4 regions of the Rhizobium brockwellii genome follow, and region 1 is predicted to be linked to each of the others. Evidence: riboswitches for the same ligand, from Rfam matches in the RefSeq annotation. Region 1 holds a riboswitch; each other region holds the start of a gene.
The links. A riboswitch is a leader RNA that binds a small molecule or an ion and turns the genes downstream of it on or off. The one in region 1 is predicted to bind cobalamin.
Positions count from the first base shown of each region.

Region 2: it holds a riboswitch for cobalamin, as region 1 does, so the genes downstream of both, nrdH (glutaredoxin-like protein NrdH) here and bluB (5,6-dimethylbenzimidazole synthase) in region 1, are expected to answer to the same signal.
Region 3: it holds a riboswitch for cobalamin, as region 1 does, so the genes downstream of both, fdhA (formaldehyde dehydrogenase, glutathione-independent) here and bluB (5,6-dimethylbenzimidazole synthase) in region 1, are expected to answer to the same signal.
Region 4: it holds a riboswitch for cobalamin, as region 1 does, so the genes downstream of both, cobU (bifunctional adenosylcobinamide kinase/adenosylcobinamide-phosphate guanylyltransferase) here and bluB (5,6-dimethylbenzimidazole synthase) in region 1, are expected to answer to the same signal.

Region 1 covers NZ_CP053439.1:2,239,136-2,246,479, reverse strand. The annotation lists gene RLCC275e_RS11240 (hypothetical protein) at 122-703, opposite strand; gene RLCC275e_RS11235 (methyl-accepting chemotaxis protein) at 763-2,649, opposite strand; gene RLCC275e_RS11230 (MFS transporter) at 2,871-4,277, opposite strand; cobalamin riboswitch at 4,451-4,638, shown strand; gene bluB (5,6-dimethylbenzimidazole synthase) at 4,681-5,367, shown strand; gene RLCC275e_RS11220 (PhzF family phenazine biosynthesis protein) at 5,609-6,451, opposite strand; gene RLCC275e_RS11215 (SDR family NAD(P)-dependent oxidoreductase) at 6,766-7,344, shown strand, end outside.
Region 2 covers NZ_CP053439.1:3,921,425-3,928,768, reverse strand. The annotation lists gene RLCC275e_RS19305 (TIGR03862 family flavoprotein) at 1-1,016, opposite strand, end outside; gene RLCC275e_RS19300 (MerR family transcriptional regulator) at 1,086-1,508, opposite strand; gene RLCC275e_RS19295 (heavy metal translocating P-type ATPase) at 1,580-3,832, shown strand; cobalamin riboswitch at 4,094-4,320, shown strand; gene nrdH (glutaredoxin-like protein NrdH) at 4,584-4,805, shown strand; gene nrdI (class Ib ribonucleoside-diphosphate reductase assembly flavoprotein NrdI) at 4,820-5,224, shown strand; gene nrdE (class 1b ribonucleoside-diphosphate reductase subunit alpha) at 5,203-7,344, shown strand, end outside.
Region 3 covers NZ_CP053443.1:136,764-144,107, reverse strand. The annotation lists gene RLCC275e_RS32240 (GlxA family transcriptional regulator) at 1-153, shown strand, start outside; gene RLCC275e_RS32235 (LysR substrate-binding domain-containing protein) at 128-1,003, opposite strand; gene RLCC275e_RS32230 (DMT family transporter) at 1,115-2,020, shown strand; cobalamin riboswitch at 2,183-2,381, shown strand; gene fdhA (formaldehyde dehydrogenase, glutathione-independent) at 2,603-3,793, shown strand; gene RLCC275e_RS32220 (ABC transporter substrate-binding protein) at 3,870-4,676, opposite strand; gene RLCC275e_RS32215 (putative bifunctional diguanylate cyclase/phosphodiesterase) at 4,782-7,175, shown strand; gene RLCC275e_RS32210 (cysteine hydrolase family protein) at 7,256-7,344, shown strand, end outside.
Region 4 covers NZ_CP053439.1:2,399,831-2,407,174, forward strand. The annotation lists gene cobN (cobaltochelatase subunit CobN) at 1-2,748, opposite strand, end outside; gene cobW (cobalamin biosynthesis protein CobW) at 2,753-3,802, opposite strand; gene cobU (bifunctional adenosylcobinamide kinase/adenosylcobinamide-phosphate guanylyltransferase) at 3,807-4,316, opposite strand; cobalamin riboswitch at 4,544-4,938, opposite strand; gene RLCC275e_RS12030 (chloride channel protein) at 5,193-6,983, shown strand; partial or broken gene RLCC275e_RS12035 (adenylate/guanylate cyclase domain-containing protein) at 7,013-7,344, opposite strand, start outside.

The DNA of each region.
Region 1 (7,344 bases):
AAGCACGTCGCATTCGATCTCTCTTATGCGACGTGCTCCAAGTCGTTGTTTATGCATATCGCCTATGCTTTTGGGCGCTATGCATTTGCACTGCTTTACGAACTAAGCACGGTTCCGGATATCAGAGGGCGTCGACGTTGACACCGACGGTGATGGCGCCGATCGGCGTGCCTTTGTCGTCGGATATCGTGACGCTTGCCTGCGACTGCAGCGTCTGGGTCGATTCGTCCTTTTCGATCTCATCGACGAAGACGGCGTCCTTGCCGGCGCCGAAGGACTTCTGGAACTTTGCTTCGTCGCCCTGCCAGTAGTCCGACGTGGTGTCGCTTTGACCGACATTCAGGCCCTTTGCATCCATGACGAAGATTTCCGTGATCTTGCCGCCGGAAGCTTCCTTCTTTCCCTGAAGGAATTTCGACAGTGCATTGTTGAGCACGCCGTCGATCATCGAGTGGTCGGAGCCATCGACTTCGGCACGCCACTTCTTGTCGAGGGCGTCGACGTCGGCTGCGCTGAGATTGGCGTTGGCAGCGTTCTGCGCCTTTACGGCCTCGACGATGGCGGGGTCGTTGAGCCAGGGCTTGACGTCGCTCGTCACGTAGTCGGAGATCGGGGCAAGCTTGGCATCCTGTGCCATGGATGCGCCCATGGGCACGGCAGATGCGGTGCAGGCAAAAAGAAATGCGGTCACAACTTTCTTCATATTGTTCGTTTCCTGATTATCGGTTGCTGAGGAATGCGGCTTATCGGATGGGCTTGGCTTCAGAACTCCTCCCATGCATCGGGAGAAGCGGCTACGGCGGTATTTCCTGCACGGCGCTGCAGGAAAGTTCTTTGCTCGGGGCGGTGCTCGGCGCGGGGTTGACGAGCGGGTTGAGCGGGTTTGGGCTGGCTCATCGCAGATGCGGCGACGGTGAACCGGCCGGCTGAGTCCTGCAGCAGGCGTCCCTGCGACAGTAGCTCGTGGCAGGCGGCGTTCGTTTCCTCGACCATTGCCGCATTCTGCTGTGTCGTCTGGTCCATCTGGTTGATCGCACCATTGATTTCCTGCAGACCCGTCGCCTGTTCGCGATAGGAGTGAACAATGGAAGCGATGCTGTCGCTGATGCGATTGATCTGTTCCTCGATCTTCAGGAGGGCATCGCCGGTCTGATTCACCAGCCCGACGCCGACAGAGACCTCCTGACTGGAAACGTTGATGAGGTTCTTGATTTCCTTGGCTGCATTGGCAGAGCGCTGGGCGAGTTCACGCACTTCCTGGGCGACAACAGCAAAACCCTTGCCGGCCTCGCCGGCGCGTGCGGCTTCGACGCCGGCGTTCAGCGCCAGCAGGTTTGTCTGGAACGCGATTTCGTCGATCACGCCGATGATGCGGCCGATCTGGCTAGACGAGGTTTGGATCCGGTCCATCGCCCCGATCGCATCACGCACAACCGTTGCAGAGACATGCGCGCTCCGCTTCGTCTCCTCGACCAACTGCCCGGCATCTTCGGCGCGTTGCGAGGATGTTCTGACCGTCGTGGTCACTTCATCCAGCGCGGCGGCCGTCTCTTCCAATGCGGCTGCCTGCTGCTCGGTGCGCCTGGCGAGTTGATCCGCGGAGGTCGCCAGCTCGCTCGAACCGGTTTCAACCGCCACGGAAGCGGTCTTGATCTCGGTCAGGGCGGCCGCGACCGCATCGACCATGTTGTTGAAATCCTGCCGCAATTTATCGAATTCGGGACCGACATCGGCCAGATGTATGGAAAAGTCGCCGGCGGCGAGCTGTTCAAGGGCATTTTCGAGGGCGTTCATGACCAGCCGTTGCGTGTTGCTGGCTTCTTCGGTCAACAATGTGTTGCGCGCCCGCTCGGCGTCGAGCGAGGCACTCTGCTCGGCAGCTGCTTGCTCTCTTTCGACCTTGGCGATCGCCTCGTGACGGAAAACTTCCAGGGCACGTGCGAGAAAGCCGATTTCATCGCCGTTTTCCTTGTAGGTAACGGGAGAGACCAGATCGCCCTTCTGCAGCGCGCTGATCCGTTCGCTGATGATCCGGATCGGCCGGCCGACCAGGCTGCGCATGGCGAGAAGGAATGCGGCAACGGCGATGGCGGTGATTGCGGACTGGGTCAGCAGCGAAATCAGCACCTTGTGCTTGACTTCGGCGGCGATTTTCTCGACGGACCAGTTGGTGACGACGTAACCGGTGATCTTTCCCGCTTTATCCAGCGGCAGCGGCGCGATGATCGTCACCACGCCGACAGATATTCCACTGTCGTCGACGGTCGTTTTTTCCGGCTTCGCACTTAGGCTCTTCGCTAGATCGGCTGCGGCGGGCAGACCGCTGATGCCATCGCGCGCCCAGGTGTCGACGGCGGCGAGGTCCGCATTGAATGCGGCAAATTGGACGAGGTCGAGCGAGGGGTCGTCGCGGTAGAGCGAATAAGCTTCGCGAACGGCGTTCGCCTTGCCCCATTTCACGCCGCCAGCGGCCACGGATGCAAACTGCTCGGCATCCTTGGACCAGTTCGCCTTGGCGCCATCGATTAACGCGCGCGTTTCATACATCCACGTATAGGTGGCTAAAGCGGAAATGCCGCAGAGATTGACGGCAACGATGATGGCCGCCAGCTTGGCTGTCAGAGGCAGCGTCTTCAAAAAATGGAACATTCCGCGGGGGCCTCGAAATGCGGCTCAGTCGGATATGTTTTCGACCGGCGTATCAATACGGGCATCACGCTGGCGGTCGCATCATGGACGCTCATGCCCATGCTCTCGCTGCAACCCAAAACGCGCAAACGCAGTGTGTATTTTATGTGTGAATAAATCATAAAGTAGAATTGGACGATCTCACCTCGCTCATCGCGAGGCGCATTCCCGCCACAAGTAATCTAGGAGCTATTTTCCGCCACGGCCTCTTCGGGCTCGGCGTGCCGGCGCTTGCGGCCGCGCGCCGTCAGTTCCGCGCCGGCATCGTGCGGCAGGCGCAGGAAGGTGATGCAGGCCAGCGCCGAAATCGCCGAGACGCTGAAGAAGGCGATGTGGAAATCCGAGACCAGCAGCTTGCCGTCGTGGAAGCTACTGGAAATTTCGAGGATGCCGCCGGCGATCGCCACACCCATCGCCATGGAGATACGCTGGGCAACGGCATTGATCGCGGTTGCCTGGCTGCTGTCGGCATCATCGACGTCGCCGAAGGCCATGGCGTTGACGCCCGAGAAAGCCATGGAGCGGAACAGACCGCCGATCAGCAGGCAGGCCATGATCAGGAACAGCGGCGTTTCGGCGGTGAACAGGCCGTTGATGCCGAGGAAGATCGCCGCCAGCAAGGTGGTGAGCGAGATCACCGTGCGGAAGCCGAAAGCATTGAATGTGCGCGAGGCGGCGAATTTCGAGCCCATGGAGCCGAGCGCGCTGACGAAGGTGACCGAGCCCGATTGCAGCGGCGTCAGGCCGAAGCCGAGCTGGAGCATCAGCGGCATCAGGAAAGGCAGGGCGCCAAGTCCCATGCGGAAATTCGAGGCGCCGAGGATTGCCGCCCGGAACATCGGGTAACGGAACATCTTCGGATCGAGAAGCGGATAGGGCACGCGGCGGGCATGCAGGAGGTAGAGGAGGCCGGCAAGGACGCCGATCGTAACCGTGACATAACCGTAGATAACGGGCACGGCCGGCAGGCTGATCACCGACAGGCCGAAGACGAAGCCGGAGAAGCCGATGCCGCAAAGGAAGAAGCCGGGGAAATCCATCGGCCGCGGGCTGCGCGGCTCGACCGCCGGCAGGAAACGGGTGACGAGGATGATACCGAGCACGCCGATCGGGACGTTGATCCAGAAGATCCAGTGCCAGGTGAGGTAGGTGGTGAGGAAGCCGCCGATCGGCGGACCCATGATCGGACCGATCAAAGCTGGAATGGTAAGCCAGGCCATGGCATCGACGAGTTCGTGACGCGGCGTTCCCCGGACCAGCAGCAAGCGGCTGACCGGCGTCATCATCGAGCCGCCAGCGCCCTGGATCAGGCGTGAGATGACGAAGGCCGTGATCGAGTTGGAAAAGGCGCAGGCGATCGAGCCGATCATGAAAACGACGATCGCCATGCGGAAAATGTTACGCGCGCCGAACCGATCGGACATCCAGCCGCTGATCGGAATGAAGATCGCCAGCGCCACGAGATAGCTGGTGACGGCGAGCTTCAGCGCGATCGGCGAGGTGCCGATATCGGCGGCGATCGCCGGCAGGCTGGTGGCGATCACGGTCGAATCCATCTGTTCCATGAACAGGGCGACCGCAAGGATCATGGGCGTGAGGCGGGGCACGGGCAACCAAAATGCAAAGAGAAAAGTGCGGCGCCATGGGCGTCGGTCAGGATCGGTTTGTTTCTAAGGCAGCGATGCGCCTCTGTCCATGAAATCGATGTCGCATGCAGCGTGTCGGCGGCATGAGGGCCGGCTTGCCGCCGCCGCGCTTTCCTGAAATAGATGCGCCGTCAGGTGCCCGCCGTCCAGGCGGGAGAATCGGGAATCCGGTGCAAGGCCGGAACGTGCCCAACGCTGTAAGGCCGACGCTTGCCGCTTCATCACGCCACTGGCTTCTTGCCGGGAAGGCTGCGGCAGACGGATGACGCCGAGTCAGAAGACCGGCCTGGCTAGATAGACCGATCCGCGCGGACGGCGGGGCGGTTGCGTTGTTGGGGATTTGACGATGCGACCCTTTGATGAGGATGCCCTTTCGGCGGCGTCCGGTTTTTCCTTGGCCGAACGCGAGGCCGTCTATCACGCGATCATGACGCGGCGCGACGTTCGCAGCCAGTTCCTGCCCGATCCCTTGCCGGATGACCTTGTGCGGCGGCTGCTGACGGCGGCCCATCATGCACCCTCCGTGGGCTTCATGCAGCCGTGGAATTTCATTCTGGTGAAAAGCGCAACCGTGCGGGCGCGCGTCCGGGATGCTTTTGCGAGGGCCAACGAGGAGGCGGCGCTGATGTTCGAAGGCGAACGGCGGCGGGCCTACCGCTCGCTCAAGCTCGAAGGCATCGTCGAGGCGCCGCTCGGCATATGCGTGACCTGCGATCCTACTCGCAGCGGCAGCGTGGTACTGGGGCGCACGCACAATCCCAGGATGGATAGCTATTCCACTGTCTGCGCCATCCAGAATCTCTGGCTTGCGGCGCGGGCGGAAGGGGTCGGCATCGGCTGGGTCAGCATCTTTCATGAAGGCGACCTGAAGAGCATTCTCGGCATACCCCAGCATATCGAGGTGGTCGCCTGGCTCTGTGCCGGTTTCGTCGACCGGCTCTATGACGAGCCGGAACTCTCCGTCAAAGGTTGGCGGCAGCGGCTGCCGCTCGATGAACTCGTCTTTCATGATGGATGGGGACTGAACACCTAGGGCAGTGCGGTTGAGCATGGCCTCAATCGCACAGTCACGCCATTGACAGTCAAGGTGAGCAAACCGATGTCGGTATCGTCGACGCCGTGCGAGGCCGAGATATCTTTGTTCCCTTATGCCGAACTCGGCATAAGGGATTTATCCCGAGTCCGAAACTATGCCGAGCCCACCAATTATCGAGGAACTTTCAGTAGGCAGGAAAGCGCCAATTGCAGTCATCGGCCTCAGGCCGATGACTGTCTTAGAGGATAGCTTTTCCGTTTATGCAGGTAACGACATTGCCGCCAACCCAAACATCTTCGGATTCGAGCCGGACATGTACCCGCCCTGACCTGCCCAAGACCGTCCCTTGCGCAGCGATGTATGAAGGCGGAGCGAGATTTGCGGAAATGAGCCATTTTGCCAAACCCGCATTTAGGCTACCAGTGACTGGGTCTTCGTAACCAGCGGCGGTGAAGGCGCGGACCTCGAAATCCACGCCATCGACGTCCCCCAAACATGGTGCAATCAGGCCTACCCTTAGTCCGGAAATACTCTTGTAGTTCGGACGGACACGTAGGACATCGTCTCTGCTTTTCAGGAGCAAGGCCATCCAACCGGGACCGTTGTCTACCCAACTCGCATCGACTATCATCTCAGGTGACAGACTTAGACCGCTCATAACTCGTTTCATTAGATCGTTATCGATATGTCCAGTCTTGATCAAATCTGGAGCCAGAAATGAGAGGATATCGTCGTCTCTTCTGATCCGGATCAAACCCGCCTCACATTCCTGGATGACAACTGGCTGCTTTGGCTTTCCGCCCAAGGTCAGCCATGCGTGGCAGCTACCCAAAGTCGGGTGTCCGGCAAAGGGTAGCTCCTGATGTGGCGTGAAAATTCTGACGCGATAATCAGCATCCGGGACCGTCGGCTTTAGGAGGAAGGTCGTCTCGCTTAGATTGGTCCAGTTGGCAAACTTGGCCATCGTTGATGTATCAAGATCGTCCGCATCCACTACCACCGCAAGTGGATTTCCACCCATTCGCTCCGAGGAAAAAACATCAACCTGTTGAAACGATAGCTCTTTAAGATTGCTGTTCATAGCATCTCCTACTGTTCGTTCGCTAATGGCGTGCGGCAATGTCTATACACAAGGGGCTGCAGAATGCCTTTCGGAGTAACGGATGCAGACAAAGATTTTCGCTTCGGGCCATACCCGGTCTTCCAAAGCGTTCAAATTACGCCGAGCTTTTAAATCCTTGATTACCGGAAATCTCGGGCTTTAGGGAATGGGCTCGGCATAGTTTCGGACTCGGGATAAATTCCTGACCTTCACATCGATACGCTGAAGGAGAAATCCCGGAATTTCCAATAGATATTCGGCTATCGGCGGCTCAATCGGAGGATAACGGCCCAATGAACATGATCGACTTGAAGGAACGGATCATCGTGATCACAGGCGGTGCGCGCGGCATCGGCTACGCCATCGCAGAGCGCGTCATCCAGTCTGGTGGCAAGGTGGCCATCTGGGACCTGAACGAAAACATGGCGAAGGACAGCGCTTCCGCTCTCGGATCTGGCACGGTCGCTTTCAGCGTCAACGTCGCAGATCCTGTATCAGTGAAAAACGCGGCGGCGACGACCGAGGAGATTTTTGGCCGTATCGACGGCCTCGTCAATTCCGCCGGGATTACCGGCCCGGTAAAGCCCACGATCGAATACGACTTCGGTGAGTGGAAAGACGTCGTCGATGTCTGCCTCACCGGAACCTTCAATTGTTGCCGGCACGTCGTTCCGGTCATGTTAAAGCGCGACTACGGGCGGATCGTGAACATCTCCTCGGTTGCGGGCAAGGAAGGAAATCCGAACATCGCCGCCTACAGCGCAGCGAAAGCTGGTGTGCTGGGCTTCACCAAGTCGCTTGGCAAGGAACTCGCAAAGACGGGAATCGCGGTGAACGCGGTAACGCCGACCACAGCAAAGACACCTATATTG
Region 2 (7,344 bases), 1.7 Mb from region 1:
TCGGCGATCGGCCGGGTTTTGATCACCGGCACCGGCAGGGCCTTGATCATGCCGGCGAGACGCTCCGGATCGGTTCGGTCGCGCTCGGGAGCGAGTTCGCGCAGCAGCGCCGCCTTGACGCCGTCGAGGCCGGCGCCCTTGCGCAGGCGGTTTGAAAAGCTCGATTTGGCGTCCTGCCGCGCAAGGTCGCGGCTCAGCCTCTCGATGGTACGGCCGGGTGCGAGGTCGAGCGTCAGGACGGCGCTGCCATGGTTCAGCAGCCGGTCACGCAACGCGGCCGTATGGGTATAGACGAGGCTGCCCTCGATGCCGCTGCCGGTGATGACGAATTCGCCGGGAAACGTGCCGGCCTCGGACGTGGCGGTGACCGACTTCACCGGCTCCCCCGCGAAACGTTCGCTGAAGTTGCGGCTCCATCCGACGACGAAGCCGCAATTGGCGGGTTGAAAAGTGTCAATTTCCACACCCCTGCCGGCCAGCCAAGGCACCCAGGCAGCGTCGGAGCCGAGGCGCGGCCAGCTTGCGCCGCCGAGCGCCAGCAGGGCTGCGTCGCAATGGACGATGCTGCGCCCTTCGGGCGTTTCAAAAACATAGCCGTCTTCTGCAAAGCCGGTCCAGCGGTGGCGGGTGCGCAGCGTAGCGCCCTGCGTCTCCAGCCGCCTGAGCCAGGCGCGCAGCAAAGGCGAGGCCTTCATTACCTTCGGGAAAACCCGGCCGGACGAACCGATGAAGGTTTCCGTCCCGAGCTCGCTTGCCCAATTCCTGATATCGTCAGGGGTAAACGCATCAAGAGCGGGGCGCAGACGGGCGGAGGCTGCGGCGAAGCGCGTGGTGAAACGGGCATAATCCTCGGCATGGGTGATGTTGAGACCGGACTTGCCGGCCAGCAGGAACTTGCGGGCAAAGGTCGGCATGGCGTCGTAGACCATTACCGCGTGACCGGAACGGGACAGCAGTTCGGCAGCCGCGAGAGCCGCCGGGCCGCCGCCGATGATTGCAATCCGCTTGTGGTTCATTGATCTCTTCGCCCGATTCTCTCTGCGTGCAGTTTTGGCGCGGGCGCGGATCGCCCGCAAGGGCGGAGATCAGTGGTGCGGATGCGTGCACTGGCCGTGGTCGGCGAGCACCTCAATGACGCGGCATTGGTCGACGCGGCCGTGGCCGCAGCCTTCCACCATGGTTTCCAGCTCGGCCTTCAGCGCCATCAGGCTGCGGATGCGCTGCTCGACCTCGACGAGGCGGGCCTTGGCGATGGCGTCGGCCGAGGCGCAGGACTGGTGCGGATCGTCCTGCAGGGTGAGCAGCGTGCGGATCGCCTCGATCTCGAAGCCAAGTTCGCGGGCATGGCGGATAAAGGCGAGGCGGCTGATATCGGCGGGCTCAAAGGCGCGCTGGTTGCCCTCGCTGCGGCTCGGGGCAACGAGCAGGCCGATGCTTTCATAATAGCGCACCGTCGGCACCTTGACGCCGCTCTGGCGCGCGGCTTCACCGATCGTGATCTTTTTCATGATTTTCCTCTTGCACCTCTAGTCGCTAGAGGATGTAGGAGAGATGCTTCTATTTGACAAGGAAGCGGATCATGGCTGAGGGCGAAACACGATACCGGGTTGGCGGCATGGATTGCGCCTCCTGCGCAACCAAGATCGATACGGCGGTCAGGCGCGTGGCGGGCGTCGCCGATGTTTCCGTTTCGGTGATGGCGGGCACGATGACCGTCCGGCACGATGGCAGCAGTGATCTCAAGGCGATCGAGAAGAAGGTGACCGGGCTCGGCTATTCCGTCGCACCGCTTGCCGGAAACGCTGCGCCTGCGCATGCCCACAGCTCGCAGCATCGTCACGACCATGGACACGATCACCGCGATCACGCGGGCCATGACCATGATCATGCAAGTCATGACCACGACCATTCTCACGACCATGGCGAGAAGGAAATCGAGGGGTTGCACGGGCACGACCATGCGCCGATGGCCGGTCCCTGGTGGCAGAGTAGGAAGGGCCGGCTGACCATCCTTTCGGGTGCTGCACTCGTTGCCGCCTATGCCGTCGGCCATCTGGTGCCTGCGATCGCGTCCTACGCTTTCATCGTCGCCATGCTGATCGGGCTGGTGCCGATCGCGCGGCGCGCCGTCATGGCAGCTCTCTCAGGCACACCGTTTTCGATCGAGATGCTGATGACGATCGCCGCCGTCGGCGCCGTCATCATCAATGCCGGCGAAGAGGCGGCAACCGTTGTGTTCCTGTTCCTCGTCGGCGAGCTGCTGGAAGGGGTGGCAGCGGGCAAGGCGCGCGAAAGCATCCAGTCGCTGACAGCGCTGGTGCCGAAGACCGCGCTGCTCGAAGACAATGGGCAGCCGCGGGAGGTGCCGGCGGAAAGCCTTTCGGTCGGCGCCATCATCATGGTTCGTCCAGGCGACCGAATCTCGGCCGACGGCATCATTGTTTCCGGCGAGAGCGCGATCGACGAGGCGCCGGTGACGGGCGAGAGCACGCCGGTGCGCAAGGGCGTCGATGCCGTCGTTTTTGCCGGCACGGTCAATGGCGACGCGGTGCTCAGGGTTCGCGTCACGGCGGCTGCAGCCGACAATACCATCGCCCGCGTCGTCAAGCTGGTGGAGGAGGCGCAGGAATCGAAGGCGCCGACCGAGCGCTTCATCGATCGGTTCTCGCGCTATTACACGCCCGGCGTCGTCGTCGTTGCAGCGCTGGTCGCGGTCGTTCCGCCGCTGCTGTTTGCTGGGCCGTGGGGCGAATGGGTCTATAAGGGCCTTGCCATCCTTTTGATCGGCTGCCCCTGCGCGCTCGTCATCTCGACGCCGGCGGCAATCGCCGCCTCGCTCTCATCCGGTGCGCGGCGCGGGCTGCTGATGAAGGGCGGCGCGGTGCTGGAAACGCTCGGCAAGGTGACGATGGTCGCCTTCGACAAGACAGGCACGCTGACGGAAGGCAAGCCTCAGGTAACTGACATCATTTCGTTCGGGCTGAGCGAGGCGCAGGTCTTGTCGCGTGCGGCGGTGCTGGAGCAAGGCTCCAGCCATCCGCTGGCGCTGGCGATCCTCAACCGTGCCAAGGCCGATGGTGTTCCCGTGCCGCCGGCCTTCGAGCTGGAGGCGCTGCCGGGCAAGGGTGTCAGCGGCAAAGTCGGCGGTGAGACGCTGGACCTGCTGTCGCCGCCTGCCGCCCGCGAGCGCGGGACGCTCAGCGCCGAACAGGATGCACGCATCACGGCGCTGAACGACGAGGGCAAGAGCGTGTCGGTGCTGCTCGTCAACGGTGTTGCGGCCGGCCTGATCGCCATGCGCGACGAGCCGCGTGAGGATGCCGAGGCTGGGCTCGCTGCCCTCAAATCAGCAGGCGTCAAGGCGATGATGTTGACAGGCGACAACGAGCGGACGGCAGCAGCCGTTGCCGGCATGCTCGGCATCGACTGGCGCGGTGAGATGATGCCCGAGGACAAGCAGCGGGTCGTCGGCGAATTGAAGCGCCAGGGCTTCGTCGTCGCCAAGGTCGGCGACGGCATCAACGACGCTCCGGCGCTGGCCGCTGCCGATATCGGCATCGCCATGGGTGGCGGCACCGATGTGGCGCTGGAGACGGCGGATGCAGCCGTGCTGCACGGACGCGTTGGCGATGTGGCGCGGATGATCGAACTTTCCAAACGCACGATGCGCAACATCCTGCAGAATATCACCATCGCACTTGGGCTGAAGGCGGTGTTTCTGGTGACGACGATCGCCGGCATTACCGGGCTCTGGCCGGCGATCCTCGCCGATACCGGCGCCACCGTGCTGGTGACGATCAACGCACTGCGGCTGCTTCGAATAAAGATATAGCATTTCTTTCTTTCACACGTCCGGCGCTCGTCAACATGGTGGCGGCCGCCCGGGTGTTGCGGAGTGCCGCAACGACTCGCGCCTGAGCGCCTAATCGATTCCTGGAGAGCCGGTATATGCCGGCTCCTGGCTCGGCAGGCTTCTCCACAGCCTGCCGCTGTTAACCAGCTGTTATCCATGTTTTTCACAGGAATGTAGCAATTTCAAACATGCCGTAACGCGACGCACAAACCATCCGTTGACGTCAACTTTGATTCGAGTACTATATCTTGTGTTCAAGGTTCCTTCGATTCGTCAGGATCGCGGGCTAAGACGGGAATACGGTGCGTTTTGCCATGAAGGCAAAACAAGACCGGAGCTGCCCCCGCAACTGTAAGCGGCGAGCAACTGTCCGATTTCAGGTCACTGAGGCATGATGCTTTGGGAAGGCTGGGGGCAGGGTGCTTCGACCCGCAAGCCAGGAGACCTGCCTTGAGCGAAACGTCCACGTGCGGGGTGTCCGGAAGGTTGTGCATGTCAGGCGGATTAAATCCGCATCTGTTGCGCTGCCCCCGAACGTCCGCATGAGCACTTCGGGGTTGAAGTCATGTCGAGAGAATCAAAACCGCCGCCCGCACAGATCCTGCAAGGGATAATGCCCGGCGCCTGAAGCGCCGCCCTAATCAGATTGATTGCCAAGTTTTGCCTCGGACGCTGCAAGGCGCCCGATCCCCGTTTTTCGTCCGGAATCCATTGAATCACGAGGAACATGATGACCATCACCGTCTACAGCAAGCCTGCCTGCGTCCAGTGCACTGCCACCTACCGCGCCCTCGACCGGTTGGGTGTCGATTATGACATCGTCGATATCTCTGAGGATGCCGAAGCGCTCGATCGCGTCCGCAGCCTCGGCTATATGCAGGCGCCTGTGGTCATCGCCGGCGAGCAGCATTGGGCGGGCTTCCGTCCCGACATGATCAGCGCGCTCTCCTGACCTGAGGACAAGCGATGGGCCTGATCGTCTATTATTCCAGCCGATCCGAGAATACCCATCGGTTCGTCGCCAAGCTCGGACTGCGCGCGGCGCGCATTCCGCCAGTTGGCGCAGACGCGTTCCATATCCGCGAACCCTTCGTGCTGATCGTGCCGACCTATAGCGGCGACGGCGGCAAGGGCGCCGTTCCCAAGCAGGTGATCCGTTTCCTCAACGAAGCGGAAAACCGAGGACACATCCGCGGCGTGATTGCCGCGGGCAACAGCAATTTCGGCGAGACTTACGGGCTCGCCGGTGACGTGGTCTCGCAGAAATGCCAGGTGCCGTACCTCTACAGGTTCGAGCTGCTGGGCACGGAAGACGACGTCGCCAACGTCAAACACGGAATGGAACGGTTTTGGACACAGGAACACCTCTGACGCGGGATGCGGGCGCAAAACCGCATAACACTTTTGCTCATCCCGCCAGCGAACGTCCTTTGAAAGCGGCGGAAACGCTCGACTACCACGCTCTGAATGCGATGCTGAACCTCTATGACGACGAGGGGTGGATCCAGCTCGACAAGGATCGAATGGCTGCCAAGCAATATTTCCTGCAGCATGTGAACCAGAACACGGTGTTCTTTCACAATCTCCGGGAAAAGCTCGATTACCTCGTGACCGAGGGCTATTACGAGCAGGAGGTCCTCGACCAGTATTCCTTCAACTTCGTACGCGACCTGTTCGACCAGGCCTATGCCAAGAAATTCCGCTTCCCGACCTTCCTCGGCGCCTTTAAATATTACACCAGCTATACGCTGAAGACTTTCGACGGAAAGCGCTATCTCGAGCGCTATGAGGACCGCATCTGTATGGTGGCGCTGGCCTTGGCGCGCGGCGACGAGACCCTTGCCCGCGACATGGTCGACGAGATCATTTCCGGCCGCTTCCAGCCGGCAACGCCGACCTTCCTCAACGCCGGCAAGAAGCAGCGCGGTGAACTGGTTTCCTGCTTCCTGCTGCGTGTCGAGGACAATATGGAATCGATCGGTCGGTCGATCAATTCGGCGCTGCAATTGTCGAAGCGCGGCGGCGGTGTGGCGCTGTCACTGACGAATATCCGCGAGGCGGGCGCGCCGATCAAGCATATCGAGAACCAGTCCTCGGGCATCATCCCCGTGATGAAGCTGCTCGAAGACAGTTTTTCCTATGCCAACCAGCTCGGTGCGCGCCAAGGCGCGGGTGCCGTCTATCTCAATGCCCACCACCCCGACATCATGCGCTTCCTCGATACCAAGCGCGAAAATGCCGACGAGAAGATCCGCATCAAGACGCTGTCGCTCGGCGTCGTCGTGCCCGACATCACCTTCGAACTCGCCAAGAACAACGAGGATATGTACCTGTTCTCGCCCTATGACGTGGAGCGCGTCTATGGCGTGCCCTTCACCGAGATTTCGGTGACGGAAAAATACCGCGAGATGGCTGATGATGCCCGCATCTCCAAGAGGAAGATCAAGGCGCGCGAATTCTTTCAGGTGCTTGCCGAAATCCAGTTCGAGAGCGGCTACCCCTACATCATGTTCGAGGACACGGTGAACCGGGCGAACCCGATCGCCGGACGTATTTCGATGAGCAATCTATGCTCGGAAATCCTGCAGGTGAGCGAGGCGAGCGAATATCGTGACGACCTTTCCTACAAACATCTCGGCAAGGATATTTCCTGCAATCTCGGCTCGCTGAATATCGCCGCGGCAATGGATTCGGCCGATTTCGGCAAGACGATCGAGACCTCGATCCGGGCGCTGACGGCCGTCTCCGACATGAGCCACATCTCCTCGGTTCCCTCGATCGAGAAGGGCAATGACGAGAGCCATGCGATCGGCCTCGGCCAGATGAACCTGCACGGTTACCTCGCCCGTGAACGCATCTTCTACGGCTCCGAGGAAGGCGTCGACTTCACCAACATCTATTTCTATACGGTGACCTATCACGCGATCCGCGCCTCGAACCTTTTGGCGGTCGAACGCGGCACGAGCTTCAAGGGCTTCGAGAACTCGAAATATGCCTCCGGCGAATATTTCGACAAATATACCGACCGGCTCTGGGAGCCGGCGACGGAGACGGTGAGGGCGCTGTTCGAGACGTCAGGCATTCACATTCCGACGCAGGAAGATTGGGTGGCGTTGAAGAAGGCGGTGATGGCCTCCGGCCTCTATAACCAGAACCTGCAGGCGGTGCCGCCGACAGGCTCGATCTCTTATATCAACCACTCGACCTCCTCGATCCATCCGATCGTCTCGAAGATCGAGATCCGCAAGGAAGGCAAGATCGGCCGTGTCTATTATCCGGCGCCGTTCATGACCAACGACAATCTCGACTATTATCAGGATGCCTACGAGATCGGGCCGGAGAAGATCATCGACACCTATGCGGCGGCGACCCAGCATGTCGACCAGGGCCTGTCGCTGACCTTGTTCTTCCGCGACACGGCAACGACACGCGACATCAACAAGGCCCAGATCCATGCCTGGAAGAAGGGCATCAAGACGATCTACTACATT
Region 3 (7,344 bases), on a different replicon from region 1:
ACGACAGCATCTTTCGCCGACATCGCCGCCGCGACCGGCTTCAACTCGGCGTCGGCCTTTGCGAGAAGCTACCGGGCGAGTTTTTCCGAGAGCCCGTCGGACACCCGGCGCCGCTTGCGCCGCCGCATCACGTCATCGGAGATGCTGGTATAGGCTGGAACGCGTCCCGTATCATCTCAGCAAGTTCCCGAACGGCCTCGCTGGAACGGTAGGTGCTTCGGCGGAGCACGACCTTGGAGGAATCGACCGGCGGGAAACCGTCTTCGGCGGTCAGCTCCCGGCAGCCGGGCGGTATATTGCTGCGGGAAAGCGTAGTCACGGCAAGGCCGGCAATCACGGCATTCTTCAGCCCCGAGCCGGTATCGGCGATGAAGGCGATCCTGTAATTGCGGCCGATCTGCTCCAGCGACCGGAGCGCAAAATCGCGCGACCAGGTGGAGTTGCGATAGGTCGCAATCGGCAGGGGATTGATGTCGTGCAGCCGGTGGACCATCGACGTCACCCAGACTGTGGGATCAATGCAGATGACCTCGCCTTTCGTCTCATCGCTCCAATCGAAAACGACGGCCAGATCGAGTTCGCCCCGCTCGAGGGCGGCCAGGTTGCGGACGGTATAATCGCAGGACACGGTCACCTCGACGGCCGGGTGGCGTACGGCGAAAGCCGCGAGCGCCGCCGGCAGTACCGTCTGGCTGTATTCCTCGGGAATTCCGATACGCACCGGTCCATCCAGCGGTTTGCTGCGGATCGTCGCGGCGGCCTCGTTCAAAAGGTCGATGATCCTGCGGGCGTAGGGCACCAGCTGTATGCCTTGGCGTGTGAGCAGCACGCCGCGGGCGCCGCGCTCGAACAGCGTTTCCCCGATCGTCTGCTCCAGCCTCTTGATCTGGCTGCTGACGGCCGACTGCGTCCGCCCGATGCGCTGAGCGGCCGCGGAGAAGTTCGACGTCTCGGCGACGACAAGAAAGGTTCTCAGCAGGTCGCTCTCAATCGGCTCGTGCATGTCCAGCCATAGAAAAAATCGATGATAGCTATCTCTACTATTCGTTTGTCTGATGTCAATTCTGGGCGCACAAATGGCCCGCGTTCGACTTCCTTCTTTGAGAATATCTGCGTGACAATTGAAAATCCGGCCAGACGCCTCGCAGGCAGCGAGCATGAGAAGGGTGTGCTTCTCATCGTTGCCGCGACACTTGCCTGGAGCGCGAGCGGCGTCTATTCGCGTCTCCTGACGACCGACGTATGGACGGCGATCGCCTGGCGATCGTTGTTCGGTGGCCTGTTCCTGCTGATCCCCTGCCTTTTCCTCGAAGGGGGTATTTCACGGCAGCAATGGCGTTCCATCTTCCATCCGTCCAGCCTTGCGATGATCGCCTGCCAGACCTTCAGTCAGGGCTGCTTCATCGGGGCGCTTTACATGACCACCGTCGCCAACGTGACGATGATCTATGCGACCGCGCCCTTTATCGCAGCGTTGTTCGGCTGGCTCATCCTCAGGGAGAGGGTTGCCAGGCGGACGCTGATTGCCGGCGGCATCTCGCTCCTCGGCGTCGCGGTTATCGTCGCCTCGTCGATCGGCGGCGGCACCGGATGGGGCGACCTGCTGGCACTCGGCATGACGGCGTCCTTCGCGCTCGTCATCATCATTCCGCGCATCAGTCCCGACGTGCCGAGCCTGCCGCCGACCGTGGTCAGCGCTTTCCTGACGCTTGCACTCTTCGCGCCGTTCGGTTCGGTCGGCTCGCTCGACCTGCACAACTGGGTCGTTCTCGCTGCCTTCGGCGCGACCAATTTCTCCCTGGCGCTGGTGCTCTTCCTTGCCGGGGCGAAGCGGATGCCGCCGACCGAGGCGGCGCTGATCGGCACGATGGAAATCGTGCTCACGCCCTTCTGGGTCTGGCTGTTGTTTTCCGAAGAGCCGCCCGTCGCCACTTTTTTCGGCGGCGCGATCATCCTCGGCGCGGTGATCTGGCACACAGCCATCGACGTCAGCCGCAGCCGGCGACCGCATCGCGCCTAAAGCCTTTAGGCGGCGATCAATCTTCCGGGACGATCCGGAAAACCGCCGTATTCGCGGGATCAATTATTTCCCCTGCGCAGCGAGCCATGGCGACTTTGCCGACTGTCGTCTTTGAGTTGCACCCATGTCGTTTTCTTGATCGCTGTTTTCCGTCAGGCATGGTTTGCTTGTGGTGTTCAAGGCGCTATCTCGCAAACCGGCGAAATGGACCATCGGCAAGCCGGTCGACGCCGGCGCTGCCCCGCAGCGGTAGAAGAACTGAAATCCTCAAGGAAATCGCCGGATGGACATCCGGAAAGATATCGAGATGGATCGAAAGGAGATTCTGGAGCTGGAAACCAGCTCTTGGCAGAGCAAATCGACGGATTGCAGGCAGACGAGCACGAGCGGAACGACCGAAAGCCATGGCGTTTACTCCTCTTCTCCATTCAATCTGTCCCTTTTGCAAAATCCGAATATCGCCCGATGCGGCGGTATCCTCGTGTTGTGGACACCGGGCTGCAGAGGAGGCAGGCCGGAGGGAAGGTTGCCATCGGCTGCATCGGTTGCAGATCGAGGCATTCAAACAAGTGGGAGGAATTCATGAGCAAAAATAGAGGCGTCGTCTATCTCCGGCCGGGCAAGGTTGAAGTTCGCGACATCGACGACCCGAAGCTGGAAGCGCCCGACGGCCGCCGGATCGAACACGGCGTCATTCTGAAAGTGATTTCTACCAATATCTGCGGCTCCGATCAGCACATGGTCCGCGGCCGCACGACGGCGATGCCGGGCCTGGTCCTTGGTCATGAAATCACCGGCGAGATCATCGAGAAAGGCATCGATGTCGAGATGCTCGAAATCGGCGATATCGTCTCAGTGCCTTTCAATGTCGCCTGCGGCCGCTGCCGCTGCTGCAAGTCTCAGGATACCGGTGTCTGCCTGACGGTAAATCCGGCCCGCGCCGGTGGCGCCTACGGTTATGTCGACATGGGCGGCTGGATCGGCGGACAGGCGCGCTACGTCACCATTCCCTACGCAGATTTCAACCTGCTGAAAATCCCTGATCGGGACAAGGCAATGGCAAAGATCCGGGATCTCACCATGCTCTCCGACATTCTGCCCACCGGCTTCCATGGTGCAGTACGTGCGGGCGTTGGCGTCGGCTCGACCGTCTACGTCGCAGGCGCCGGCCCGGTCGGCCTTGCGGCTGCGGCTTCGGCTCGCATTCTTGGCGCTGCAGTCGTGATGATCGGCGATTTCAATCAGGACCGTCTGGCGCATGCGGCAAAGGTCGGTTTCGAACCGATCGACTTGTCGAAGAGTGACCGTCTTGGCGACATGATCGCGCAGGTCGTCGGCACCAACGAAGTGGACAGCGCCATCGATGCGGTCGGCTTCGAGGCCCGCGGCCACTCGGGCGGGGAACAGCCGGCGATCGTGCTCAATCAGATGATGGAGATTACCCGTGCCGCCGGTTCGATCGGTATTCCCGGCCTCTACGTCACCGAGGATCCGGGCGCCGTCGACAATGCCGCCAAACACGGCAATCTCTCGCTCCGCTTCGGCCTCGGATGGGCCAAGGCGCAGTCCTTCCACACCGGCCAGACTCCGGTGATCAAATACAATCGTCAACTCATGCAGGCGATCCTCCACGACCGGCTGCCAATTGCCGATATCGTCAACGCCAAGGTCATCCCGCTCGACGATGCCGCCAATGGATATGAGAGCTTCGACCAGGGAGCGGCGACGAAATATGTCCTCGATCCGCATGGCGAGGTGGCGAAAGCCGCATAGCGCTTATGACTGCAGACATAGGAATGGCCGGGCGAAAACCCGGCCATTCCACATTTCTCCAAAATTGGCCGGCGAACTACTGGATGCTGAACGGGAAATATTTTGCGTTGATCATGTCGTAGGTCCCGTCCGCCTGGATGCTCTTCAAAGCTTCGTTCAAGCGCGTCAGACGCTCCTTGTCATCCAGGCGCAGCGCTATACCGGCGCCTTCGCCAAAATAGGTGACGTCGACCAGATCCGGCCCCTTGAACTCACAGCAGCTTCCCGCCTTGGTGTTGGCAATCCAATCGTAGATGGCCAGTTTATCCTCGAGGATAATGTCTACGCTCCCATCCGCCAGACCCTTGTACAATTCCGGCGATGACCGAAACACCGTCTTTTTCATTTCCGGATAAAGATGGTTGGCATAGGATTCCTGCGCGGTCGACGACGTCACCCCAAGAATTTTGTCGCTGAGGGCGGCGGGGCTGACATCGCTGATCGACGAGTCCTTCCGGGCGATGAACACCGACGGGCTGTTGTAGTATTTTCCAGTGAAGGCAACCTTTTGACGCCGCTCAAGGCTCATCGACATGGATGAGATAATCGCGTCGTATTTGTCGGCAACGAGATCGGGGATGATGTCGTCCCACTTCTCGATGATGAATTGGCATTCGAACTTGCCGACCTCGCACAGCGCATTGGCAATATCGATATCAAAGCCCTGAAGCTTGTTGTTTGCATCGAGATAGTTGAAGGGCGGAAATGCACCTTCGACGGCAATTCTCATCGGCATGCGATCCTGCGCAGCCACCTCGAGCGGCGCGGCCGCCGCCAAAAAGACGCCGATCCCGCCCGCCATCAGCGCTCCGCGCAGTATAGTCTGAATGGATATGCGCAACATCGTCGGGAGCTCCTTGGGGCATAGTCGATCTCGCACCATAGTGGGCCGGAGCTTTTAATTCTACGTGAACGCTTCTTTGTTAGCGTCGACGAATGCGCCCGTGTCGTGGTGTTCAGGGGTCTAGGCTTGCAGATCGTTCTTCCTTCCAGCTCCAATACGTTTCAGCAATCCTGGATTGCTTCGGGAAGAATTCTGTTTCTGATTGCTGTCAGCGGGCTTGGAGCGATCGGGCTTGTCGTACTCTCGGCGCTCTGGGCAGGAACCGAAAGCGATGCTGCCGCCCTCGATCGACAGCGCCAGCTTGTGAATGCCCGCCTGCTGGAGCAGGTCGATCAAGTCGCGCATGTTATCGGCCAGTTCGGCAACGGCTATCTCACGCGTGTTTATCCGGCGGCCCGGTCAAGCGGAGGTTCCTCCAGCCTCGATGCGGTTCTGACGGCGGCGGCCGGGAGTGCGATCAGCCAGACCACAATGTCCGCCTTCGGCTACGATCAGGCTTTTGTCGTCGACGAGAAGGCGCAACTGCTGATGCTGGCGGACGCCCAAACGGAAAAGCGTTACCGTTGGATGAGGCCTCTCTTTCTGCCTCTGCTTCAGGATGCCCGCCTTGGGGTGAGACAAGGCACGGTTTCCAACGAACGAACGCCGTCCTCAATGGAAAGCCGCCTTGCGAGCCCAGGACGCTTCAACACTGCGCTCGCCAATCTGATGCGGCTGGAAGGTCGGCCGACGATCGTCGGCGTCGTCGCCATCAACGAACCCGATGAGGGGCAACGGCAGACGATGCGGCAATTCCTGATCGTCGTGCGGTTTATCGATGGTGCGGCGCTGGACGAATTGAGCCGGCAACAGGGTCTCAACGGCGCACGCTTCGCGCGAACGGCCGATGCCGACGAAAACGAAGTTGCGTTCCAGATTGACGCCACGGCGAACGGCGAACCGATCGGCTTCATCGTATGGCGGCCCGATCTTCCGGGCTCGAGGGTGATCGGCCGATTGATGCCGGCGCTTTCGATTGCCGCCTTGGTGATCGCGATCCTGTTCTCGGTCTTGCTGGTGCGCCTGCGAAGCAGTCTCGGCGAGTTGAAGAAAAGCGAGCTGCATGCAAGGCAGCTTGCCTTGCATGACGTACTGACCGACCTTCCCAACCGCGCTTTGTTCGCCATGAGGTTCGACGAGTGCCTGGCCGAGACGCAGAACTCGACCGAGCGCTCGGCGGTCGCACTTCTCGACCTCGATCGCTTCAAAGCGGTGAACGACACGTTCGGTCATGCCGCCGGCGATGAACTCATCAGGATGGCTGCGGAGCGGATCCGCTCCCTGCTTCGTCCGGGCGATACGCTTGCCCGACTCGGAGGCGATGAATTTGCCCTGCTTCTCCGGGACATCAAAGACCATGACCACGTTTTGCCGGCAATATGCGAAGCGATCGTTGCCGAACTCGGCAAACCCTTCCCGCTCTTGAGCGGCGAGGCGGTCGCGCGCGTCGGCGGCTCGATCGGCGTGACCGTCGTGCCGGATGCGGGGCGGAATGCCGATGACATCATGCGCTACGCCGACGTCGCGCTTTACCAGGCAAAGATGGGGGGCAGAGGCCAGTGGCGTCTCTATTCACCGTCCATGGACGGCGGCCGGAATGCGCGCGACATTCTCAAGAACGAATTGCGGGAAGTTCTGGCCAAAGGCATGGCCTCATCCGCTGATGGTCCACACTCCGATCCGATTGTAAACAGGCCGGATTTCGGGTCGCTCGAGGTCTATTACCAAACGGTCCATCGCCCTGAGGCCGGATACGCGGCGTCGGGCGCGGAGGCTCTGGTGCGTTGGCGTCACAGTCAGCGCGGTCTACTGACGCCCGCCAGCTTCATCCCCGTCGCCGAGGAGGGCGGCCTCATCGACGCGCTCGGTTTCTGGGTCTTGCGCGAAGCCTGCAGAGCTGCCTGCAAATGGCCGGAGGAGACATTCGTTGCGGTCAACGTGTCTCCTGCCCAGTTGAGAAGACCAAATTTTGCCGAGGAAGTCTTCGCCGTGCTTGAGGAGAGCGGCCTGAAGCCCTCCCGGCTCGAGCTCGAACTCACAGAATCCTCGCTCATCGAGGACAACTCGGACGTCTATACGGTGCTGAAGTCGCTGCGCAGCCGGGGTGTTCAGGTTTCGCTGGATGATTTCGGAACGGGCTTTTCATGCCTCAGCCATCTGCTGCGCTTCGATATCGACCGCATCAAGATCGATCGATCCTTCGTCTCGCAGCTCGGCACGAAAGCCAACGGGGCGGCAATCATCGGCGCCATCGTCGCGCTCAGCCGCAACCTCGGTATCTCGACGACGGCCGAAGGGGTCGAAACGGAATATCAACGCGACTTTCTGGCCGCCCTCGGCTGCACCGACCTCCAAGGGTACTTCTTCTCCAAACCGGTTCCTCTTGGCGACCTTGACAGTTTCGGGAAAGCTGAGAGCGCCACTGGGTTACTGACGACCGCCCGAGGCGCCGTCGCGTGAGCGGCGTCGGATCTTCCGAAGGTTAGGGGAACTTTCGCCCCGCGTCGCGGTTGACGCGCGAAGACCGAATGGAGGATGTGATGGGCGAGGTCGGGGAGTGGCGGCACCTTTGCGTCGACATGCAGCGGATGTTTGCCGAAGACACGCCGTGGCACGTTCCCTGGATGGC
Region 4 (7,344 bases), 160 kb from region 1:
GTCAAGAATATCTGCGAGGATATCTGGACGTGGGCCGGTCCAGGGAGCGGCCATTTCGGTGTTGAGAGGGTCGAAGATGGAGGCACCCCCCTCTGCCCTGCCGGACATCTCCCCCACAAGGGCGGAGATCGGCAAGTCTCTTGGGTTTCCCGAAAAAGAACCGTTTGAAGATGCCGCACCTTCGACACATGAGATTAAGCGAGGCCTCTCATCCCCGATCTCCCCCCTTGTGGGGGAGATGTCTGGCAGGGCAGAGGGGGGTATCCCCCGCATGCCGCCGCCCAAGCCCGCATCCGCCGCAATCGCCCGCTGCAAACTCGCATCCCCACCCTCACCCAGCCCACGCGGCACCCGCGCCAGCGCTACGGTCAGGTCGGTCAGCAGCCGCCCCTCGGGCGACACACCGAAGACATGCAGCCCGTCGCGGATCTGCATTTCCTTGAGGTCGCAGAGATAGGCGTCGAGCTTCTTCAGCGCCTCGCCTTCGCTTTCGCCCTTGGCAATCCCGGCATCCCGGTCGAGGCCGATATCGGCAACGAGCTCGAGGATCTGCCGGCTGAGCAGACGAATGCGGCGGGGATCGCCGCCCGACGCCTCGTAATATTCGTCGACCAGCGCCTCCAGATCCTTCAGCGGCCCATAGCTTTCTGCTCGCGTCAGAGGCGGCGTCAGGTGGTCGATGATGACGGCCGCACTTCGGCGCTTGGCCTGCGTGCCCTCACCCGGATCGTTGACGATGAAAGGATAGAGATGCGGCAGCGGCCCCAGGATCGCCTCGGGATAACAGCTTTCAGACAGCGCCAGCGCCTTGCCGGGCAGCCATTCGAGATTGCCATGCTTGCCCATATGGATGACGGCATGAGCGCCGAATTTCACGCGCAGGAAAGCATAGAAGGCGAGATAACCGTGCGGCGGCACGAGATCCGGCGAATGGTAGCTCTCCTTCGGATCGATATTGAAGCCGCGCGCCGGCTGGATGCCGACGAGGACCTCGCCGAAACGGGCGAAAGGCAGGGCGAAGATGCCTTCGCGAAAATACGGATCATCTTCGGGATCGCCCCAGCGGGCTCTCACCTCATCCTGAATCTTGTTGGGAAGAGATTCCAGGAAGCTGTTGTACAGACTCAGGGAAAGCGTCTCGCGGATGATCTTTCCCTCGGAACCGGAATTGGTCGGCCCTTCCATCAGATGGCGGATCAGCGCATCGCCGTCGGCGGGAATCTCGGCGACCGGATACTCCGCCGATCGCATGGCGCGAAGCACCTCGACGGTGCCTTCAGGCGTATCCAAGCCGACGCCGTTTCCGAGCCGGCCATCGCGGTTCGGATAGTTCGCCATGACGAGCGCGATGCGCCGGTCGCCGGCGGAAGTCTTCCGCAGCCGCGCCCAATTGGCGGCAAGCTCCGCCGTATAGCGCACCCGGCCGGCATCGGCCTGGCTGGCGACGATATTCGTCTCGACCAGCGCATCGTACCGTGCCGCCGTCTTGAAGGAGACCGCCCGCGCCAGCACCCGGCCATCGACTTCAGGCAGTGCCACGTTCATGCCGAGATCGCGCGCCGACAAGCCCTGCGAGGAAGCTGCCCATGCCTCCCTGGACGAGGCCGACAGGATCGCCTGCAGCACGATCGCCTCATTCGCCTCCAGCACCGTCGGCTGCCGGTCCGCACCCGGTGCCGAGACCGCAAAGCCGGTCGTGTTGATGACGACATCGGGTTTCAGCGTCGAAAACACGCTTTCGAGAATGCCTGTGGAAACCGGATCCTTGAGGCTATAGGCAAAGACCGGCAGCGGGCGGAGGCCGAGTGTCATCAGCGCTTCGATCAGAGCTTCGATCGGCCCGGTCTCGCCGCTTTGGACGAGGGCGCGGTAGAAGCTAATGGCGACGATGGGGCGAGATGTGGGTTCGAATTCCACCTCTTCCGTCGAACCTGAGGTACCCCCCTCTGTCCTGCCGGACATCTCCCCCACAAGGGGGGAGATCAGGGATGATAGGTCTCGTTCCATCTCCCCAGCCGAAGGTGCTGCATCTTCAAACGGTTCTTTTATGGGAAGCCCTGGCAACTTGCCAATCTCCCCCCTTGTGGGGGAGATGTCCGGCAGGACAGAGGGGGGTATCTCGATCTCTGCGGATAAGGCGGGCACCACACCCAAAGACACCTCCGCAACAACCCGCAGCCACTCCTCGACCCCGATCAACCCCCGCCCCGGCCACCAAATACCCGCCTTCATCAAAGGCACAGCCGCCGCCGGCTTCTCCGCGCCAGACAACATCGCCTCGGCATAATCGAGAAAGGCCCGCGCATTGGCATCGCCGCCCTCGATCAGATAGGCCCAGAGCGCGTTGAGATCGTCGAGGTCAATATTGGAGAAAGGCACCAGCCCCGCATCAGGCCTGGCGTCACCCGGTAGCACCGCGATCAGCGCACCTGAACGCGCCGCCGCCGCATGCAGCGCTTCCAGCGCGTAGTGGAAATAGCTGGCGCCGCCGAGCGCACGCACGATGATCAGCTTCGCATGCCGCGCCGTGCGCTCGACATAGGTATCAACAGACATCGGATGCTTCAGGCTCATCAGGCTGGCGAGCCGGAGCGAAGGCCCCGCCCCGCGATCGCGATGGGCGGCGGCGATCGCTACAAGCTCGCTGTCGGCCGCCGACAGGAACAGGATATCGCCCGGCGTCTGCCCGAGGTCGATTGCCTCCTCGCCGTCGCTGATCGTTCCCTGCTGGGCCAGAAGCAGATGCATCGGTCTATGCCAGCGCTTCGATCGCTGCCCTCACCGCGCCCTGGTCCATTTCGTGCAGGCCAATGACGACGAGGCGTGTGCCGCGCTTTTCTCCGGCTACCCAGGCGCGGTCGAAATAATGGTCGATGCGGCTGCCGACGGCCTGGAGCTGCAGGCGCATCGGCTTGCCTGAAACGTCGACGAAACCCTTGAGACGCAGCACGTCATGGGCTGATATGATGTCCTTCAGCGCTTCGACGAAGCCGGCGGGATCGGCAATGGGTCCGAGATCGACGACGAAGCTGTCGAATTCATCATGGTCGTGCGGCGCACCGTCTTCATGCTCCAGCTCGTGATGCGACTTGCGATTGGCGACATCGTCCTCCGTGCCGACGCCGAGGCCGAGCAGAATGCCAGCCGACACCTCGCCATTCCGCGCCTCGATCATCACAGGCTTGCGCACCGTGCGGGAGGCGACCTCGTCTCGCACCCTGATAAGGCCCGCAGCATCGATGAGGTCTGTCTTGTTGAGCACGATGAGGTCGGCGCAGGTCAGCTGGTCCTCGAACAGCTCCTCGATCGGGCTCTCGTGATCGAGCGATTCATCCTCGGCGCGGCGCGCATCGACGGCATCATGGTCGTCGGCGAAGCGGCCGGCGGCAACGGCGGCGCTGTCGACCACCGTGATGACGCCGTCGACGGTCACATGGGTGCGGATGTCGGGCCAGTTGAAGGCGGCGACCAGCGGCTGCGGCAGGGCAAGACCAGAAGTCTCGATGACGATATGGTCGGGCCTCTGCTCGCGCTCGAGCAGCTTCGTCATCGTCGGGATGAAATCGTCCGCAACGGTGCAGCAGATGCAGCCATTGGTCAGCTCGATGATGTCGTCCTCGGTGCAATTCTCCGCACCGCAGCCTTTCAGCACGTCGCCGTCAACGCCGAGATCGCCGAATTCATTGATGATGAGCGCAATCTTCTTGCCGCCGGCATTGGTGAGCAGGTTGCGGATCATCGTCGTCTTGCCGGCACCGAGGAAGCCGGTGATGACGGTTGCAGGAATCTTCTGCTGGTTCATGGACTTAACCCTTCATTTTCAGCGACAGGCCTGCCGCGATGAAATAAACTTCGGCGGCCTTCGCCGCGATCGATTGGTGCAAACGGCCGGTATGATCGCGAAAATCCCGCGCCATGCGATTGTCAGGCACGATGCCGAGACCGACCTCATTGGAAACGAAAACGAGCCGCGCTTTCACGGCGGGCAGGAAATCGGCAAGGGCGGCGAATTCCGCCGCCATGTTCCGCTCCTCTATCATCAGATTGGTGACCCAGAGCGTCAGACAGTCGACCAGCACGATGCGGCCCGGTCCGTCGATGGCGGTGAGCTTGCCGACAAGATCGAGTGGCTCCTCATGCGTCGTCCAGGACGGACCGCGATCAGCCTTGTGTTGGGCGATGCGCGCCTGCATCTCCTCGTCCCATGCACGGCCGGTCGCGACATAGTGACGGTCGAGGCCGGTCGCCGTCACGAGGTCTTCGGCGAACCGGGATTTGCCGGAACGTGCGCCGCCGAGGATGAAGGTGGCGGTCATACTCAAACGCCCCTCAGGGAGAGTGCATAGCCGTGGCTTGTTCCGAGTGCACCTTTCTCGGCTACTGAGGGTGTGACACCCCAGCATTCGACATAAGCGGCCGAAAACACTCCTCTTGCAGCGCTACTTGGAGGCGTGGCATGCGCCGCACCAGGCTGCGCCGAATTCAATCGTTGAGCCAAGACAACCTCCGTGCTGGCAACGGGCATAGTGCCCAGGTGTGGGCTTCTCGCCCGGCACGCATGGCAGGTCTCCTGGCTCGCGGTTATCGGCCGCGATCGGGGCGGACCGGAAACCGGTCGCCCTGATCGTGCCAGCGGATCATCCTCGCCTTCCCGGCTGCATCAGTGAAAAGGTGGACGATTCGTAGATTGAGAGGCGTCCGACCCCGGTTGATCACCATGCATATCCAGTGGCTTTTCCGGCATGTCGCCCGTCCCGCCCGCTTGCATGATTGCAAGCCGCCGGCCGGAAGGGCTTAGTGCCGGATGGAAGACCCTGACCGCTCTACAGTCGCGGGGTCGGCTGTGATGAAGGCGCCCGGCTTGGGTCCGCCCCGTCACATTCCCTTTTCATCCGGAAGGGCGTACACCGATCCGGAACCATCCGTTATGTCAGGATGGTCAGTCGACCATCCGTTAGCAGGGATGGTTAGGCAAGCTCAGAGGTGAAGTCAACCAGCGCTGAAGACCGGTCAAAAGCTGGCGAGTTGGGACACTCACGGCAACACGACTAACTCTACCAACATTATCTTCATTTATCAGAGACTTACGTCATAAATATTTATCCCCCGCGCCGGCTTTTCGCCGCAATTAGGTCGCAAGCGGACTGCGCCTTCGCCCTTGACCGGGCCTCTCTCTGCCTAGTTGTCTCACCATGCTTATGAAATTGGATCGGCGCCGTTTCCGCGCGCTGCGTGTTTTCTTCGATCCGGGACGGCTGCGCGCGCTGACCCGCCGCAGCGAGGTCGGCCTGTCGTTGGCGGGCGCGGTCGTCGGTATCACCTCTGGCCTTGCCGTCACCGGCATGAGCTACGTGTCCAACGAACTGCACCAGCTGGTCTTCGGCATCGCCGACAGCGAGCGACTGAGCGGGTCCGAAATTGAGAACAAGATGCTGCTGCTCAGCGCGCCCGTTATCGGCGGCATCCTGCTTGGCCTGCTGCTCTTCGTGCTGGCGAAAAGGCGCAAAAAGCCGATGGTCGACCCGATCGAGGCCAATGCCCTGCATGGCGGCCGTCTGTCCTTGACCGACAGCATCATCGTTGCCGTGCAGAACCTGATTTCCAACGGCTTCGGTGCCTCGGTCGGCCTTGAGGCCGGCTACACCCAGCTTGCTGCCGGCCTCGCCTCGAAATTCGGCCTGAAGCTGCAACTGCGCCGGCCGGATCTGCGCATCCTCGTCGGCTGCGGCGCAGCCGGCGCCATTGCCGCCGCCTTCAACGCGCCGCTGACCGGTGCTTTCTATGCTTTCGAGCTGATCATCGGCACCTATACGATCGTCTCGCTGACGCCTGTCGTCGTCTCCGCCCTTGTCTCCACCCTGATCGCAAGGCTGCTTGCCGGCAGCGATTTCACCATCGATATCGGCAGCTTCGGCTCGGTCGTTCCGGCCGACTATATCCCGGCGCTGCTGCTCGGTGCTTTCTGCGCCGGCGTCGGCATCCTGATCATGCAGGGCGTCGCCTTCATCGAGGAACTGGCACGCAAGAGTGCAATCGCCCCGCCCTTCCGCCCGGCTCTCGGCGGCATCGTCGTCGGCTTGCTGGCGATGATTTCGCCGCAGGTGCTCTCGGCCGGCCACGGCGCACTGCATCTCAACCTCTCCCGCGATGTGGCGATCCCGACGCTGATCGGGCTGTTCCTGTTGAAATCCTTCGCCTCGGCGATCTCCATCGGCTCCGGCTTCAGGGGCGGCCTGTTTTTCGCCTCGCTGTTCATGGGTGCCCTGCTCGGCAAGCTCTTCGCCTATTGCGGCCCCTATTTCGCCGATGCGACGCTGACGCCGGTCATCTATGCCGTGGTCGGCATGAGTTCGCTTGCCGTCGCCGTCATCGGCGGGCCGCTGACCATGACGTTCCTGGCGCTCGAAATCACCGGCGATTTCCCGATCACGGCGCTGGTGCTCGCTGCCGTCATCACCTCGTCGCTCGTCGTGCGCTCTACCTTCGGCTACTCCTTCGCCACCTGGCGCTTTCATCTGCGCGGAGAAAGCATCCGCAGCGCCCACGACGTCGGATGGATCCGCAATCTGACGGTCGACAAGCTGATGCGCGCCGACGTCAAGACCGCAAAGGCGGGCATCACGCTGGAGCAGTTCAAGAAGGCCTTCCCGATCGGCTCGACCCAGCGCGTCATCCTCGTCGAGGAGAGCGACAAATATGCAGGCCTCGTGCTGGTTCCGGAGATCTACGCCAATCCGACCGATGCGCAGGACGAGGGCAAGACGCTTGCCGATTTCATCCGCTATCGCAATGATTTCCTGCAGCCGCAGATGAATGCCAAGCAGGCGGCGGCGATCTTCGACAAGAGCGAAAGCGAAGCACTCGCCGTCGTCAACAACCTGATCGAACGCAAGGTGATCGGCCAGCTCAGCGAAAGCTATACGCTGCGCCGCTACAGCGAAGAACTCGACCGCCGCCGTCGCGAGGTCTCAGGCGAGATCTGATCCGTCGTCGCGCCGATCGGATCTACGCTTCAAGATACGGCGTCGGCGAGCTTGAACACGTTTACCGCTTTCGAAACCCCCCGCAACTCGAAGGACCCCAGACATTCGTTGGCGACGGCGCAGGTGACGGCGAAGCTTTCCGACATCAGAAGGTGATGTCCGAGCGTGCTGCATAGTTTTTCGAGGCGCGAAGCCTCGTTGACGGCGCTGCCGATCACCGTGAAATCAAGCCTGCCGCGTGCGCCTATATTTCCGTAGAAGACCTCGCCGAGATGCAGCACGACATCGACGCCGATGTCAGGACCTCCATCATTCCTCCGCTGACCGTTCAGCACCTTGTTGGCTTCTAGAATATTCCTTG